DNA from 3 places in the Exiguobacterium sp. AB2 genome. Region 3 is predicted to be linked to each of the others. Evidence: riboswitches for the same ligand, from Rfam matches in the RefSeq annotation. Region 3 holds a riboswitch; each other region holds the start of a gene.
The links. Region 3 has a riboswitch for S-adenosylmethionine ahead of msrA (peptide-methionine (S)-S-oxide reductase MsrA). Riboswitches for the same ligand answer to the same signal wherever they lie in the genome.
Positions count from the first base shown of each region.

Region 1: another riboswitch for S-adenosylmethionine. It lies ahead of metK (methionine adenosyltransferase); the one in region 3 lies ahead of msrA (peptide-methionine (S)-S-oxide reductase MsrA).
Region 2: another riboswitch for S-adenosylmethionine. It lies ahead of DI14_RS07280 (methionine ABC transporter ATP-binding protein); the one in region 3 lies ahead of msrA (peptide-methionine (S)-S-oxide reductase MsrA).

Region 1 is NZ_JNAA01000108.1:24,404-29,660, reverse strand. It holds gene DI14_RS12845 (alpha/beta hydrolase) at 1-157, opposite strand, end outside; gene DI14_RS12840 (GNAT family N-acetyltransferase) at 245-712, opposite strand; gene DI14_RS12835 (hypothetical protein) at 877-1,374, shown strand; gene metK (methionine adenosyltransferase) at 1,414-2,622, opposite strand; SAM riboswitch class I at 2,754-2,870, opposite strand; gene pckA (phosphoenolpyruvate carboxykinase (ATP)) at 3,188-4,759, shown strand; gene DI14_RS12820 (S9 family peptidase) at 4,790-5,257, opposite strand, start outside.
Region 2 is NZ_JNAA01000048.1:29,859-35,115, forward strand. It holds gene DI14_RS07270 (PTS transporter subunit IIC) at 1-427, opposite strand, end outside; gene DI14_RS07275 (thioredoxin family protein) at 612-869, shown strand; SAM riboswitch class I at 1,325-1,430, shown strand; gene DI14_RS07280 (methionine ABC transporter ATP-binding protein) at 1,509-2,537, shown strand; gene DI14_RS07285 (methionine ABC transporter permease) at 2,527-3,189, shown strand; gene DI14_RS07290 (MetQ/NlpA family ABC transporter substrate-binding protein) at 3,220-4,050, shown strand; gene DI14_RS07295 (MFS transporter) at 4,151-5,257, shown strand, end outside.
Region 3 is NZ_JNAA01000042.1:8,208-13,464, forward strand. It holds gene DI14_RS05975 (bifunctional glycosyltransferase family 2/GtrA family protein) at 1-327, shown strand, start outside; gene DI14_RS05980 (3'-5' exonuclease) at 371-937, opposite strand; gene DI14_RS05985 (four-helix bundle copper-binding protein) at 1,003-1,335, opposite strand; tRNA gene DI14_RS05990 (tRNA-Ala) at 1,451-1,523, opposite strand; gene DI14_RS05995 (GRP family sugar transporter) at 1,658-2,521, shown strand; gene msrA (peptide-methionine (S)-S-oxide reductase MsrA) at 2,551-3,063, opposite strand; SAM riboswitch class I at 3,130-3,230, opposite strand; gene DI14_RS15500 (hypothetical protein) at 3,275-3,436, opposite strand; gene DI14_RS06010 (amidase family protein) at 3,547-4,950, shown strand; gene rlmN (23S rRNA (adenine(2503)-C(2))-methyltransferase RlmN) at 5,020-5,257, shown strand, end outside.

The DNA.
Region 1 (5,257 bases), on a different contig from region 3:
GGTCTTCAGCCGTCAAGCCGAGCGTCGGCCCGGCAACGACGAGCACTTCGTAGTCCGTCCGCAACCGATCGAGGAACGCCTCGCTGACACGAGACGTGAACTGGAGCGGGTATACAATCACGATGACCCCTTTTCGTGATGGTTCTTCGTATGTCATGCTGTCACCTCATTATTAGTATGTCTGTTTTATTCTAACAAAAACATCAGCCGAGACTGATGTTTCAATCAAAATCCGTCTGGAGTCTTAGCGTGGGTCGTATCGCAAGTGAACGAGCTCCATCGGCTCATCGTACACTTCTTCTTGAATCCGGTTCAATTCGACGAACGATTGATGGTTCAAGAAAGCGAGCGCCTGCTCGTTCGAACTCTCAACGTACAGTTCGACCGGTTGGCGTTTTCGTCCTGCAAGGTGTGTCAACAGCTCTGCCCCTAACCCTTGACGGTGATGAGCCGGATGGAGGTAAAGACGAAGCACTTCCCACGTATCGCCCCGGTCAATCGCATGATAAAACCCGATGACGTCGCCGTCCGTCTCACCGACGATGAACAACTGTTCTTTCGCTTCTTCACTCGAACTGATGGCGCGCACGATTTCCTCGAGCTGATACGCCCGTTCCATCACGCGCGCACGCGCGTTGTCCGCGTCGGTCGTCGCGAGCGCGATTTCTCGAATTAGAGCGGCATCTTCCGGCACGGCTTCCCTCATCTTCATGACAGCTCCCCCTTTTGGCCAATCTAGTACTATCATTCCCCATCCCGCCAAAAATATCCTGCCCCTTCATTACTTTTTCATGACGAAATGAGCGAACGGGTTATGTTCCAATTTGACACGGGTATAAAGGTACCAATGCCAACTTACAGAAAAGGAGTGTTTTTATGCAACCACCATTACAACACGACCCGCATGCTACACAAGCGAACAACCCGAACCGTCAATTCGACCATGAGTCGTCGAACGGTCCAAAAATCAACGTCGTCACCGGCATGTTGCTCGGCGCCCTCGTCGGCGGGCTCCTCGCCCTCCTCAGCTCATCAAACCGAGAGAACACGAAACAGTCATTCTCGAGTGCGAAAGCTTCTGTCGGCGGATTCGTCGAGACGGTGAAAGAAGATCCGGCCGGTAAGGCCTCACAAGTCATCGATCAAGTGAAGGCGGCCTCAGGCATCATCCAAGAAGTCGCGACAGACGTCCAAAACGTCTACGAAAAAGTGGCTGGCGAAGCCGACACGGTCAAACAAGACGTCAATAAAGTCGTCGAGACGGCCCAAGAGGCGAAATCGGATTTACAATCGATCGGCGAGAAGGTCGTCGAGGCGAAAGATACCGCGTTAGGACAAGGACACGAGTCGACTGACCATAAGCCACAGGCATAACAAAAACGACCTTTCGCGTGAAAGGTCGTTTTTCTTTGATTACGCGAAGCGTTTCGCGCCTTCTTCAAGTACTGCTGCTTTGTCCGTTTGCTCCCATGGGAGTTCCACGTCCGTGCGACCGAAGTGGCCGTATGCTGCTGTCTGCTTGTAAATCGGGCGGCGAAGGTCGAGCATCTTGATGATGCCGGCCGGGCGGAGGTCGAAGTTCTCACGGATGAGTTCTACGAGCTCGGTCTCGCTCAATTTACCAGTGCCGAACGTATCGACCGCGATCGATACCGGGTGTGCGACACCGATTGCGTATGCAAGTTGAACTTCTGCTTTGTCCGCGAGGCCAGCTGCGACGATGTTCTTCGCCACGTAACGAGCCGCGTATGCTGCAGAGCGGTCAACTTTCGTAGGATCTTTACCAGAAAACGCGCCGCCACCGTGACGTGCGTATCCACCGTACGTGTCGACGATAATCTTACGTCCTGTGAGACCTGCGTCCCCTTGTGGTCCGCCGATGACGAAACGACCAGTTGGGTTGATGAAGTATTTTGTCTCTGCATCGATAAGTTCAGTCGGGATGACCGCGTCGATGACATGTGCTTTAAGATCTGCTTGAATTTGCTCGAGCGTGATGTCTTCAGCGTGTTGTGTCGAGATAACGATTGTGTCGATACGAACCGGGTTGTTCGCTTCGTCGTACTCGACCGTCACTTGCGTCTTCCCGTCCGGACGGAGGTAAGCAAGCGTGCCGTTTTTGCGGACTTCCGCCAAACGACGTGACAATTTGTGTGCGAGCGAGATTGGGAGCGGCATGAGTTCAGGCGTTTCCTTCGTCGCATAACCGAACATGAGACCTTGGTCCCCTGCGCCAATCGCATCGAGTTCTTCTTCAGTCATTTGACCTTCACGTGCCTCGAGCGCTTGGTCGACACCTTGCGCGATATCGACAGACTGCTCGTCGATTGAAGTCAAGACAGCACACGTCTCAGCGTCAAATCCGTATTTCGCGCGTGTATAACCGATCTCACGGACCGTTTCACGGACGACTTTCGGGATATCGACGTACGTCGATGTCGTGATTTCACCAGCTACGAGCACGAGACCTGTCGTGACAGACGTCTCAGCCGCAACGCGGGCGTTTGGATCTTCTGCTAAAATTGCGTCCAAAATCGAGTCTGAGATTTGGTCACAAATTTTATCCGGATGTCCTTCAGTGACGGACTCCGAAGTGAAAAGTCGACGGTTCAAGTTTGACATTTCAAAAAACCTCCTATAATAAGGGTGATGTGTGGACGGTACTCGTTCCCCTTACGCGTTGCTTTGGGACGGTAATGAAAAAAACCTTTCGCCACGTTCAAATGGGAAAGGTTGAATCGTTCTTCCTTACCCTCTTATCGTTCGAAGCTTACGCTTCGCTTCAGGATAGCACCTTTTCCGACAACATTACATTCGGACGGTTGCTGGGCTTCGTAGGGCCTTGTTCCCTCCACCGCTCAGAATAAGAGTATCCGTTACGAACACCATCATATAAATGACGTCCCGTTCTGTCAAGCGTATCGACCGAATTCGTAAAACTTTTCACGAACGGGCAAATAGTTATGTTTGTGAAATAACAAACATTTTTATGACGGTTTCCGATTTTGTTCTATGACCTGGTACAGAATATGTTAGAATGACAATGTAAGAAAGCGCTTACTTATTAAAGTGAAGAAACGCTTGTTTTTAATTAGTGTGTCACATATAATAAAAAAAGTCATACTAATTAACTGCGGAAGTATGCGGATTTCATCCACATCTATTTAGGGGAAAGGTGGGATTCGGGATGGCGACAACGCTCCTGAAAATCGAAGAATTAATTAATGGTGCCGAGGTAAAACGGAACTTGACGGTTCCAGAACTGGTGGAAGAAGCCATTCAAAACGGGGAAGGTGTACTGACGAAAGACGGGGCTTTATCGGTCAGTACAGGCAAATTCACAGGCCGGTCACCAAAAGACAAATTCGTCGTGCAAGATGAAGTCAGCAATCACTTAGTCGACTGGGGACCGGTCAACCAACCGATCGCCGAAGAGAAGTTCACAGCGTTGCTCGATAAGGTGCTCACCCATCTTGAGCAAAAACAAAAGCTCTACTATCTTGAAGCGTCAGCAGGTGCGGATGAGCATTACACGCTTCCGGTTCGCGCCATCACAGAATATGCATGGCACAGCTTGTTCGCGAAGCAACTGTTCCTTCGTGAATGGCCGACAAAAGGTGCGTTCGACCCGTTCACGGTCATCTATGCACCGAGCTATAAGGCAGATCCGGCTGTCGACGGCACGCACTCCGAGACGTTCATTCTCGTCTCATTCGCCAAACGTACGATTCTGATCGGGGGAACAGAGTACGGTGGTGAAATCAAGAAATCAATCTTCTCTGTCATGAACTTCCTGCTCCCGGAGCAACACGTCCTCTCGATGCACTGTTCGGCAAACGTCAACGACGCCAACGAGACCGCACTCTTCTTCGGGCTATCGGGAACCGGGAAGACGACGTTATCGGCCGACCCAGAACGTCACTTGATTGGTGATGATGAGCACGGCTGGTCTCCAGACGGCGTGTTTAACATTGAAGGTGGCTGCTATGCGAAGACGATCAACTTGTCGCGTGAGAACGAGCCGCAAATCTATGACGCGATCCGTTTCGGATCTTTAATCGAGAACGTCGTCTTGAATGATGACCGTTCACCCGATTACAAAAACATTTCCTTGACGGAAAACACGCGAGCCGCCTATCCGATCGATTTCATTGATAACGCCATGCTCCCATCACGCGCCGGACATCCGAACACGATCGTGTTCTTGACGGCTGACGCGTACGGTGTATTGCCGCCAATCAGCAAATTGACGAAAGAGCAGGCGATGTATCACTTCTTGTCTGGTTACACGTCGAAACTGGCTGGTACGGAGCGCGGTGTGACCGAGCCGCAAGCGACGTTCTCGACTTGCTTCGGGTCTCCGTTCTTGCCACTCGCACCAGAACGCTACGCTGATATGCTCGGCACGTTGATCGAGAAGCACGACGTCGACGTCTATCTCGTCAACACAGGCTGGACGGGCGGCGTGTACGGCGAAGGGTCGCGGATGAAGCTCGCTTATACGCGCGCGATGGTGAACGCGGCCGTCAACGGAGAACTCCGTGACGTCGAGACGATCCGCCACGACATCTTCAATGTCGACATCCCAGTCGACATCAAAGGTGTGCCACGCGACGTCCTCAACCCGCGTGACACATGGAAAGATTCAGCGAAGTACGACGCCGAGGCGCGCGCGCTCGCGATCAAGTTCCAAGATAACTTCAAACGGTTTACGAAAGCGAACGAGTCGGTCATCGCGGCCGGACCAATCGTCTTCTAAATTAAAGAAAGGGCAAGTGCACATGTGGCACTAGCCCTGTTTCGTTTGCTTCAGCATCCAATCCATCGCCCGCTCCGTCGTCTCCCACTTGTCCCAAAACGGCAATTGGTGCGCGAACGGGACGACCCAAAGCTCGGCCTGTGCGCCGAGCTTTTCGGCGACAGCCGTCGCATGGCGGAGCCGGACTTGCTCATCGTCCGTCCCATGAATCAACAGCGTCGGCGCGTCCCAGTCTTTATAGAGCGGCGACCGCTCAATATACGCCGCACTCGCCGTCTCCGGGTCCCCGCCCGTCATCCGTCGAAGCATTTTGCGCATCGTCTGTTGCTCCTCATACGTCCATTTCAAATTCGTCACACCGGCCCATGATGTGACGGAGACGAGCGGACGGACGGAAGCGAGCGATAGCGCCATCATCCCGCCCCGTGAGAAGCCGAGTGCATGAATCCGTGGATTCGTCTGCCGCACCCGGTCATAGAGCGACAAGACGTCCTCTAA
Region 2 (5,257 bases), on a different contig from region 3:
TGACCGTCATCGGCAAAACGAGTACCGTGTACGTCTTTAAGCGTGGTGACAGTTGCATGACGAGATACGTCGCGAGGGCCGCCGTCACACCGGCCGTGATGACGTCACCGATGCCGGCCATGAGGAAGGTACCTTCCTCAATGCGGATGGCACCGCTCCCGACGTGTGTCGCGATGCCGATCGTCCCGGCCTCGAGCGCCGTGCGGCCGAACTGCATGGCGACGGCGACCCCGATAATGACCGGGAGGAGGCGCATCGCGATCGTCGTCGCGTCTAAGATGAACTGGAGCGACGGAAAATACGGCAAGATGGCTTTCGTCAATTCACCGAGCAATGCGCTCGGAATGAGGGCAATCAAAATGGCAAGGCTGAGTCCGTTCAATACGTTCATCAAGAACTGTTTTCCGGTAAGTCGTTCTTCCGTCATGTTTTCTTCACCTATCCTTCTCTTTTACTGTTATGTACAAAAGCATTAAAGTTATTGACCATACTATGCCTCTTTCAGACGCACGTCAACCAGAAAAATGGAAGTATTCAGAATTTTTTCAAATCGAGCACAACTTTTGAATGTCGGGGCGAAGCTTCTTATAATCAGGAGAGAGGTGAGAAATATGGTGACAGACGGATTGTTATATATATACGCCCCAATGTGTGGTACATGCGCCGTGGCCGAGCGGATGCTCACGGTCGTCGAGGCGGTCGATCCTAATTTAAAGATTGAAAAACGCGATGCGAACTTCATCCCAAACGAGCTGGAAGCGTATCAAGTGATGAGCGTCCCGGCGCTCCTGAAGCTTGAAAATGGCCAAGTGACCGATCGAATCTATGCGTTCCAAAACGTGCAACACGTGCTTTCCTTCGTCAAGTGACGGAGGAACATTAGAATAATCTGAAAATTTTAAATAATCAGTTGACACAGAAAGTTCACGAATGGTATATTCATTACAACATCTTACTTGAACACAAAAATAGGACGCGATTTACTCGCAATCAAGACGTTCAGGCATCGCCGAACCACCCGCTTACGCGATTTTGAAGTGGACCTTCCCTTCGATTGTCCCCCAAAAAAATCAAGCGAAGGAATACAGACCGCGTAGCCGTTCGGTACATGTCAGGATTGGGTGATTGACGAGTAACATCCCCCATATTAAGGATGAATGCTCTGATCGGGCAAAAGGGGTTCATCTATGGGTTGTCCTTCCTGTGACTCAAGGTGCTACGTTCTGTGTCGTCTTCGGACGGCACCTTTTTTTATTTTTTCGCATAAAATAGTTTGACATGAAAATAATATGTCGCTATGATAAGGCTAATCGAATATACAACACTCTTATCAAGAGAGGCTGAGGGACTGGCCCTATGACGCCCAGCAACCGCGGAGCAATCCGAAATGGTGCTAATTCCAGCAAGGTGTATACCTTGGAAGATGAGAGCAATCGTTGTCCGTACCGATAAAGTACGCACGTTTGCTCAAACGTGCGTACTTTTTTTGTTGTCAGGAGGGAAAGGGATTGATTCAACTACGCAATGTGGCCAAATGGTTCGACACGAAAAACGGTCGAGTCCAGGCGGTCGATGATGTGTCGCTTACAATCGAAAGCGGCGAAATTTTTGGAATAATCGGATACTCAGGGGCAGGGAAGTCGACACTCATTCGACTCCTCAACCGGCTCGAGTCACCGTCGAGCGGCACGATCGAGGTGGCGGGGAGCGAACTGACGAAGCTGAGCCCGAAAGAGTTACGCGGGGTCCGCAAAAACGTCTCGATGGTGTTCCAACACTTCAATCTACTCTGGTCACGCACGGTTGCTGAAAACATCAGCTTCCCGCTCGAACTCATCGGCGTACCGGCGAGCGAGCGCAAGCGCCGCGTCCAAGAACTTGTCGAACTCGTCGGGCTTACCGGACGTGAGGACAGCTACCCGTCACAGTTATCGGGTGGTCAAAAGCAGCGAGTCGGGATTGCCCGTGCGCTCGCTACGAATCCAGAAGTGCTCCTCTGCGATGAAGCGACGAGCGCGCTCGACCCGAAGACGACCGACTCGATTCTCGAGTTGCTCGTCGACATCAATAAAAAGCTCGGCTTGACGATCGTCCTCATCACGCACGAGATGCACGTCATCCAAAAGATTTGCCATCGCGTCGCGGTCATGGAAGCAGGCCGAGTCGTCGAGATTGGGCAAGTCGCGGACGTGTTCCAACATCCGGAACAACCGATCACGAAAGAGTTCGTCAAGCAGATCGGCGCGGTCGACGACATGTCGCTCACGTTCGAACACTTGAAGGCGCGCTATCCGAGCGGTCAAATCGTCAAGCTCAAGTTCTTGAACGAGACGGCCGAACAACCGATTCTCTCGAATATTTTGAAGACACACGAAATCGGCTTCAACATCATCGGCGGGAACGTGACGCAGTCGCAAGTCGGCGCGCTCGGGACGCTATTCATTCAACTGATCGGAGAGCCGGCTGAAGTCGAGCGGGCCATCGCCTCAATCCGATCGCAGGCAGTGGAAGTGGAGGTGGAAAGCGATGTTTCCTAACGTAGACTGGGAGATCATGCTCGAGGAGACGTGGCAGACGATTTATATGACGCTCGTCGCCGGTGGCGCAACGTTCGCCTTCGGTCTCGCACTCGGGATCATTCTTTATGTGACGAACGAACCGCTCATGATGAAGAATCGGACGATTTACACCGTCGTCAGTGCGTTCGTCAACGTGTTCCGTTCAATCCCGTTCATTATTTTGATTATCTTGCTCATCCCGTTCACGAAGGTCGTCGTCGGCACGATCCTCGGTTCGACGGCGGCACTTCCGGCGCTCATCATCGGGGCGGCCCCGTTCTATGCACGGATGGTCGAGCTCGCACTTCGTGAGATTGACCGCGGTGTCATCGAGGCGGCCGAGTCGATGGGAGCAACGAAATGGCAAATCATCTATAAAGTCTTGTTCCCAGAGGCGCTCCCGGCCATCGTGTCGGGAATCACGGTCACACTCGTCGCGATCGTCGGTTATACGGCGATGGCGGGCGTCGTCGGTGGCGGTGGTCTCGGTAACTTGGCGTTCCTTGACGGGTTCCAGCGTTCGCGGAACGACGTGACGTTCGTCGCGACCGTCCTCATCTTAGTCATCGTCTTCGTGATTCAATTCATCGGAGACCGACTTGTCACAAGAATCGATAAGCGCTCTGCTTAATCAAATAAAAAACATTTGGAGGGTTCACACATGAAATCATGGAAAACAGTACTCGGTTTAACGGCAGCATCAGCACTCACCATTCTCGCGGCTTGCGGCGGGGATTCAGAATCAGGCGCAGGTGACGACAAGACGCTCGTCATCGGCGCATCGAACGTGCCACACGCAGAGATTTTGGAGCACGTCAAAGATGAATATGAAGCAAAAGGCTACAAGCTTGAAATCACGAAGTTCCAAGACTACGTCCTCCCGAACCGTACACTTGCGGACGGAGAGCTTGACGCGAACTACTTCCAACACGAGCCATACCTCGAGTCACAAATGGCTGAAAACAAAGACTATAAATTCGCATCAGCCGGTGGCGTCCACATCGAGCCGATCGGTGTCTACTCACAAGACTACGCCTCACTCGATGAGCTTCCAGATGGCGCGGAAATCATCATGAGCTCATCGGTTGCAGACCATGGCCGTATCCTCACGATGCTCCAATCAGAAGGCTTGCTCACGCTCGCTGAAGGCAAGACGGTCGACGCGACAGTCGCTGATATCGTCGACAACCCGAAAAACTTGACGTTCAAGACGAACGTTGAAGCGGCTCTTCTTCCGCAAGCGTACAACAACGGGGAAGGCGACGCCGTTCTCATCAACACGAACTACGCAATCGACGCCGGTCTCAACCCGCTCGAAGACGCCATCGCACTCGAAGGCGAAGACTCACCGTACGTCAACTTGATCGTCACACGTGAAGGCGACGAGAATGACGAGCGCGTCAAAGCACTCCTTGAAGTCCTCACATCAGAAGAGACACAACAGTGGATCTTAGAGGAATACAAAGGTGCCGTCGTACCGGTCAACCAATAATGACACGAGGCTCGGGATATCCTGGGCCTTTTTTGTTTGGCGTGGTGTTCTTTCACAAAGAGAAGTACACTATTTATATGTAGGAAAAGGGGGGGGTCGGATGAACATGAGACAGATTCATCCGCTGACGCTAGGCGTCTTGTTCGGTACGTTCTTTGCCCGGCTGTCGACGTTTTTCGTTATGCCATTTTTTGCGATTTATCTCGCGACGCTCGGTTTCTCGGCGAGCGTCATCGGAACGGTGTTCGCCGTCTCGGCCATTTCGGGATTGTTCATGAGCTTCTTCGGGGGGACGCTCTCGGACCGTCACGGACGGAAGCAGCTCATGCTGATCGGCATCGGCTTGAATGCGCTCACGTTCACCGGTTTCGCGCTCGCGACGGAACTCGTTTGGTTTTACATATTTTCCGTGCTCATGGGCGTGTCCCGTTCCTTTTTAGAGCCGGCGTCTCGCGCGCTCATCAGCGATACGACGAAGCCCGAGCAACGTGTCATCGTCTATAACGTCCGCTATTTTTTAATCAACATCGCCGCGGCGATCGGTCCGCTGCTTGCGGTCGTCTTGTCGCTCACCGGGGCGAAGAGCGCGTTCTTCGTCGTGACCGCTGTGTACGTCCTCTATGGCCTCATCATCACGTCGCTGTTCCGGAAGTATCCGTTTGAAGAGAGTGACGCGTCGAAAGCACGACCAAGGCTGACGGAGACGTTCCGGGTGTTACGGGCGGACAAGACGTTTCGTTACGTCATCATCGGGATGATTTTCGCCATCATCGGTTACAGTCAATTCAACTCGACGCTACCGCAGTTCATCGCGTTCCATGACGGATTCAGCGACGGCTCGCGGCTGTTCGCGTACTTGTTGACGGTGAATGCGATCACGGTGCTCATCGTGCAGTATCCGATTATGCGGTTCGGCATTCGCGTGTCGCCAATCAAATCGCTCTTCTTTGGGGTGGCCACGCTGTCGATCGGTCTCCTTCTCATCGGCTTCGCTTCGGAAGTGTGGGTGCTCTTCGTCGCCATGGTCATCTTCACGGTCGGGGAAGTGCTCATGTTCACGATGACGGACGTCTTGACCGACGAACTGGCGCCGGAACATTTACGGGGGACGTATTTTGGGGCGATGGGACTGACGGCGCTCGGGCAATCGGTCGGGCCGATTATCGGCGGACTGTTGCTCGACGGATTTAACAATGCGGCCTTGCCT
Region 3 (5,257 bases):
GATATCAGCGCCTATGCCTTGTTCATCTTTTTATTGAATCCGTGGTTCGAGACGACCCATGTCTTAATTGCGACGGTATTGGCCCGCATCATCTCGTCCTTATTCAATTACGTGGTGAATCGAAAAGTCGTGTTCGACTCGAAAGCGAGACGGGCGATGCCGAAATACTTCGGTCTCGTCGGCTTGCAGATGACGTTGTCGGCCGGTCTCGTCTATGTATTGTTCCTGGTGATTCGGGACGGGGAAGTTTGGATTAAAGTGCTCGTCGACAGTCTCTTGTTCGTCGTCAATTATTACATCCAAAAAAGATGGATCTTTAAACGCTAACAGGCCAAGACGATCGTCTTGGCCTGTCTGACGTACATTTCGATTAATAGGCGAGCTTCCCGAGCTTGACCGATGTATAGCGGTGCAGTTCACGCGGGTCATGTATCCCGGTCTTCTGCATCATATCGCGCATGAGCAATGCGCAGACGCGGGCATCTTCAGCCGCATCGTGATGGATGAACGGGACGTTCAAATATTCCGCCATCGTATTCAGCTTGTGATTCGGCAGTCCAGGATACAGTTTTCTCGACAGCTTGACGGTACAGCCGTACTCGATTGTCGGAAACGTATATAATTCATATTTGGCGATTGCTTTCTTGAAAGCGCCCATATCAAATGAGGCATTGTGCGCCATGACGAGGTCGACATCCCGCAGCGTCGGATAGAGCTGTTCAAGCACCTCGGGTAAGGCTGGGGCGTCCCAGACGTCGCTCGGCCGGATGCCGTGGACGCGGATATTGCCTGCGTCAAAGTCTTCTTCTGGATTGACGAGTAGTTGGTTCGTCTCGATGATTTCACCGTCGACGAGTAGGCTCCAGCCGACAGAGCAGATGCTGCGACTATCGCGGTTGGCCGTCTCGACGTCGATGGCAAGAATTGAATATGACATAATCGGTCCCTTTCTCATAAAACAAGTATAAAAAAAGTCTAACATATCGTTAGACTAAAAAGCGATTATGCGGCCACGAGGTTGCGACACGCCTCTGCGCAGCGGAGACACGCTTCGGAACAACGTTGGCAATGGTCATGCAAGTGGCGGCCACATTCGACGGCGCACGTGTCGCACACCTGGGCGCAGAGTGCAGCAATCGGTTTGGTGAAAGCCGAATCGGTCTCGAGCGCGTTCAAGGCGAGCGCACACACTTCCGAACATTCTTTCGTCAGCCGGATACACTCGGCGACCATCAATAAATCCTCTTCTTGTAAACATTTTGAGAAACAGTGATTGCTTGCCCGCATACAGTCGATGACGGCTAAAATGGTCTCTTCGACAGAGGCACGATCCATAGTAAGTCCCCCCTAGAATAATGATGTCTTACAATCATTACCCGCTACCAGGTGACTTAAACCGGGCGGAGACGCAAAAAAAAATCACCCCTCAAATGAGTGGTGACTTCCATAATGGAGCATAGCGGGCTCGAACCGCTGACCTCCACGCTGCCAGCGTGGCGCTCTCCCAGCTGAGCTAATGCCCCGTTCGAAAATTATTATATCATCCTAGTAAAACATTTGGCAATGGATATTTTTAAATTTTTTCGAACAAAGTTTAATCGTGCGTAAACGTGGGAAAATCATTGGTAATGTTATTCTACGAAAGCAGGTGTTATCTATGGAAATGATTTTACTCGCACTCTTACCTGCCTTGATGTGGGGGAGTATCCCGCTCATCGTGTCGAAAGTCGGTGGTAAGCCGATTCAACAGTTAATCGGGACGACGATTGGGGCGATGGTGATGGCGGTCATCATCGCACTCGTATTCAATCCGGAGTTCACGACGCTAGCAATCGTGACCGGCTTCATCTCCGGTGTGTTCTGGGCACTCGGGCAATATTTACAGTTCCAATCGTTCCAAATTTTAAGTGTATCGAAAGCGATGCCGATCAGCACCGGTATGCAACTCGTCGGGACGTCCTTGTTCGGCGTCATCGTGCTCGGTGATTGGCAGACGTCGACCGAGTTATGGCTCGGTTTTTCTGCGCTCGTGTTGATTATCATCGGGGCGGCACTGACGTCATATCAGCAGAACAAAGACGGCGACAGTAGCGGGGCCTTGAAGAAAGGCTTGCTCGTCCTGCTCGTGTCGAGTATCGGTTATGTGACGTATGCCGTCTTGACGAACTATTTCGAGGTCGACGGCATCACGGCCATCTTGCCGCAATCGGTCGGGATGTTCATCGCAGCGCTCTTGTTCAGCTTGCGCGAGAAAGATGTCAAGAAGTTCGACCCGAAGACGTTCAAAAACATCTTGGCCGGTCTCGCCTGGGGGATTGGGAACTTCGGGATGTTCGTGTCGAGCGGTGAGGTCGGCATCGCGACGTCGTTCGCCTTGTCGCAACTGAACGTCGTCGTGGCGACGCTCGGCGGGATTTATCTATTGAAAGAAGAGAAGACGACGAAAGAACGGGTCTTCGTCTTTATGGGAATCGGGCTCATCGTCGTGGCCGGATTCATGCTCGGGATTGCGAAAAGCTAAAAAGACGGGTCAGACGACCCGTCTTTTGTTTACCAGGCTTGCTCGATGAATGCGTCGCGCCCAGATTTCTTCCGGTCCTCTTTATAGTGGGCCGGATTTTTTTTATGGAAGTCTTGATGGTATTCCTCGGCCGGATAGAACGTGTCGGCCGGTAGAATCTTCGTGACGATCGGCTGTTTGAATCGTCCGCTCGCCGCGAGCGCGTCGCGACTCTGCTCTGCTTTCACGCGTTGTTCTTCAGTATGATAGAAGATGGCCGGCGCATATTGGCTGCCGCGGTCTTGGAACTGGCCGCCGTCATCGGTCGGATCGGTCTGAATCCAATATAGTTCGAGCAGGCGCTCATAAACGAACAGCGTCGGGTCGAACGTGATCTCGACGACCTCATAATGTCCCGTCGTCCCTGTTTTCACTTGTTCATACGTCGGGTCATCGACGTGACCTCCCGTATAACCGGATACGATTGACTCGATGCCAGGTTGCTCCTCGAACGGCGTCACCATGCACCAAAAACAGCCGCCCGCGAATGTTGCTTTTTCCATAATAAACTCCCCCTGTACACGTATTGTCCAAATAAAAACGCCCATGTCATCGACATGAGCGTTCTGTCATATCGTCCAAGGCAAACGCCTTGCTGGAAGTAGCACCTTGCCGAAGCAGGTTGCTGTGAAGTCATAGAGCCAGGTCTCTCGTTCACTCAAGATATCGATATGTAGTTGGTGAAAGCATCATACCATCTGTCCGAAAGTGTCGTCAACGATTAGGTTTTCGCCGAAGTTGCAGCAACGTGGCCCCGACAATCAAGACGACGAGGACGATGGAGAGCGGTAGCGTATACGGGGCCTCCCCGGCATAGAGCTGTAAGAAGAACAAGACAAAGACGGACAACAAGACGAGTACGTACGAACGGTTCATAGTAACCTCCCTTTTTTTCAGTTTACCAAGTTACACATTCGTTGGCGAACGAAAACAGGAAATCAAGTGGAAATAGCGAATACGAACGAGTGAGCAAAGGAGGAATCAACATGACTGAACCAAACCCATTTTTCGAACTCGATATCGAGACCGCCCATCTCGGATATAAGGAAGGAACGTTCACCGCGCGTGACGTGACGGCCTACTATTTGACCCGAATCGCCGCATTGAACGACAAGCTGAGAGCGGTCATTCAAGTGAACCCGGACGCTCTGTTCGAGGCCGAGGCGGCCGACCGGGCGTTCCGACGTGGTGATCGCTTGCCGCTGCTCGGCATCCCGGTACTGATTAAAGACAACGTCGAGACGGCCGGTCAGATGAAGACGACGGCTGGGGCCGTCGCCCTCGCGCATCACTTCGCCGGCCGAGACGCCCACCTCGTTCAAAGTTTACGCGCGAGCGGGGCCATCATCCTCGGGAAAGCGAACTTGTCCGAGTGGGCCAACTTTTTGACCGAGGGGATGCCGAACGGCTGGAGCGGGGTCGGGGGCCAGACGCTCAATCCATATGGGGACAAGCTCGATGTCGGCGGGTCGAGTTCAGGTTCGGCGTCCGCGGTCGCGGCGAACATGACGCTTCTCGCCGTCGGCAGCGAGACGAGCGGCTCGATTATCCATCCGAGCGTCCATAACGGCATCGTCGGCATCAAGCCGACCGTCGGTTTGATTAGCCGGAGCGGCATCATTCCGATCTCCCGGTCGCAGGACACGGCCGGCCCGATGGCACGAACGCTCCGGGATGCGGTGCTTGCCCTTGAGGCGATGGTCGGGGAAGACCCGGCTGACCCGGCGACGACGCACCTTCCGGCCGGTCCGCCGTATCGGACGTGTCTCGATGAACGCCAAGCGGTCGGGATGCGCGTCGGGATCGTCAAGATTGATCTGTCGGAAGAAGAACAGGCGCTCTATGATGAGGCGATCGCCTTGCTGAAACAGAGCGGCATCGAGGTCGTCACTGTCGAACTGCCGTCGACAACATCGCTCGACCAAGGCGATATCCTGTATCATGAGTTTAAGCTCGGAATCGAGGCGTATCTAGCCTCGACGACGCTCTCGTATAAGACGCTTTCGGATTTGATTAACTGGAACAGCAGCCATCCGGAGACGATTCCACACGGACAGAAGACGTTCGAGAAAGCGGACGAACAATCGGGCCGCTTGATTGAGGCCACCTATCTGACACGTCGCCTCGACGACGTCCGTCACGCCAAGACGGACGGCATCGACCGACTGTTGGCCGAGCAGGCGCTCCATGCGCTCGTCTTGCCGCACGACTTGAACTATGACATGGCCGCGAAAGCCGGTCACCCGACGATCACGATTCCGTATGCCGTGAAACAGAGCGGCGCTCCGTTCGGGTTATCGTTCACGGGGACGAGTTACGCGGAGCGCGATTTGATTCGCATCGCCTACGCGTTCGAACGTCATGTCACGCGGCCGCTCCCGCCGTTGTAAGAACGTTGCACCCGTCGACGCGGTCCGCTACAATGGGAATTATGCGGATTGAAGAAAGGACAGATTGCAATGAAACCATCTATATACGGGCTGACGTTTGATCAGCTTACGGACGTCTGTGTCGATTTTGGATACAGCGCCTATCACGCGAGACAGATTTGGGACTCGCTCTACATCGACCGGGTCAAGTCGATGGATGCCATCAACGTGCGAGATGAAGTGAAAACAGCGCTCGCGGAGCGTTACGTCATCTCGACACAAGAGTTGTTCGTCAAACAAGAGGCGGGCGACGGGACGGTCAAATTCT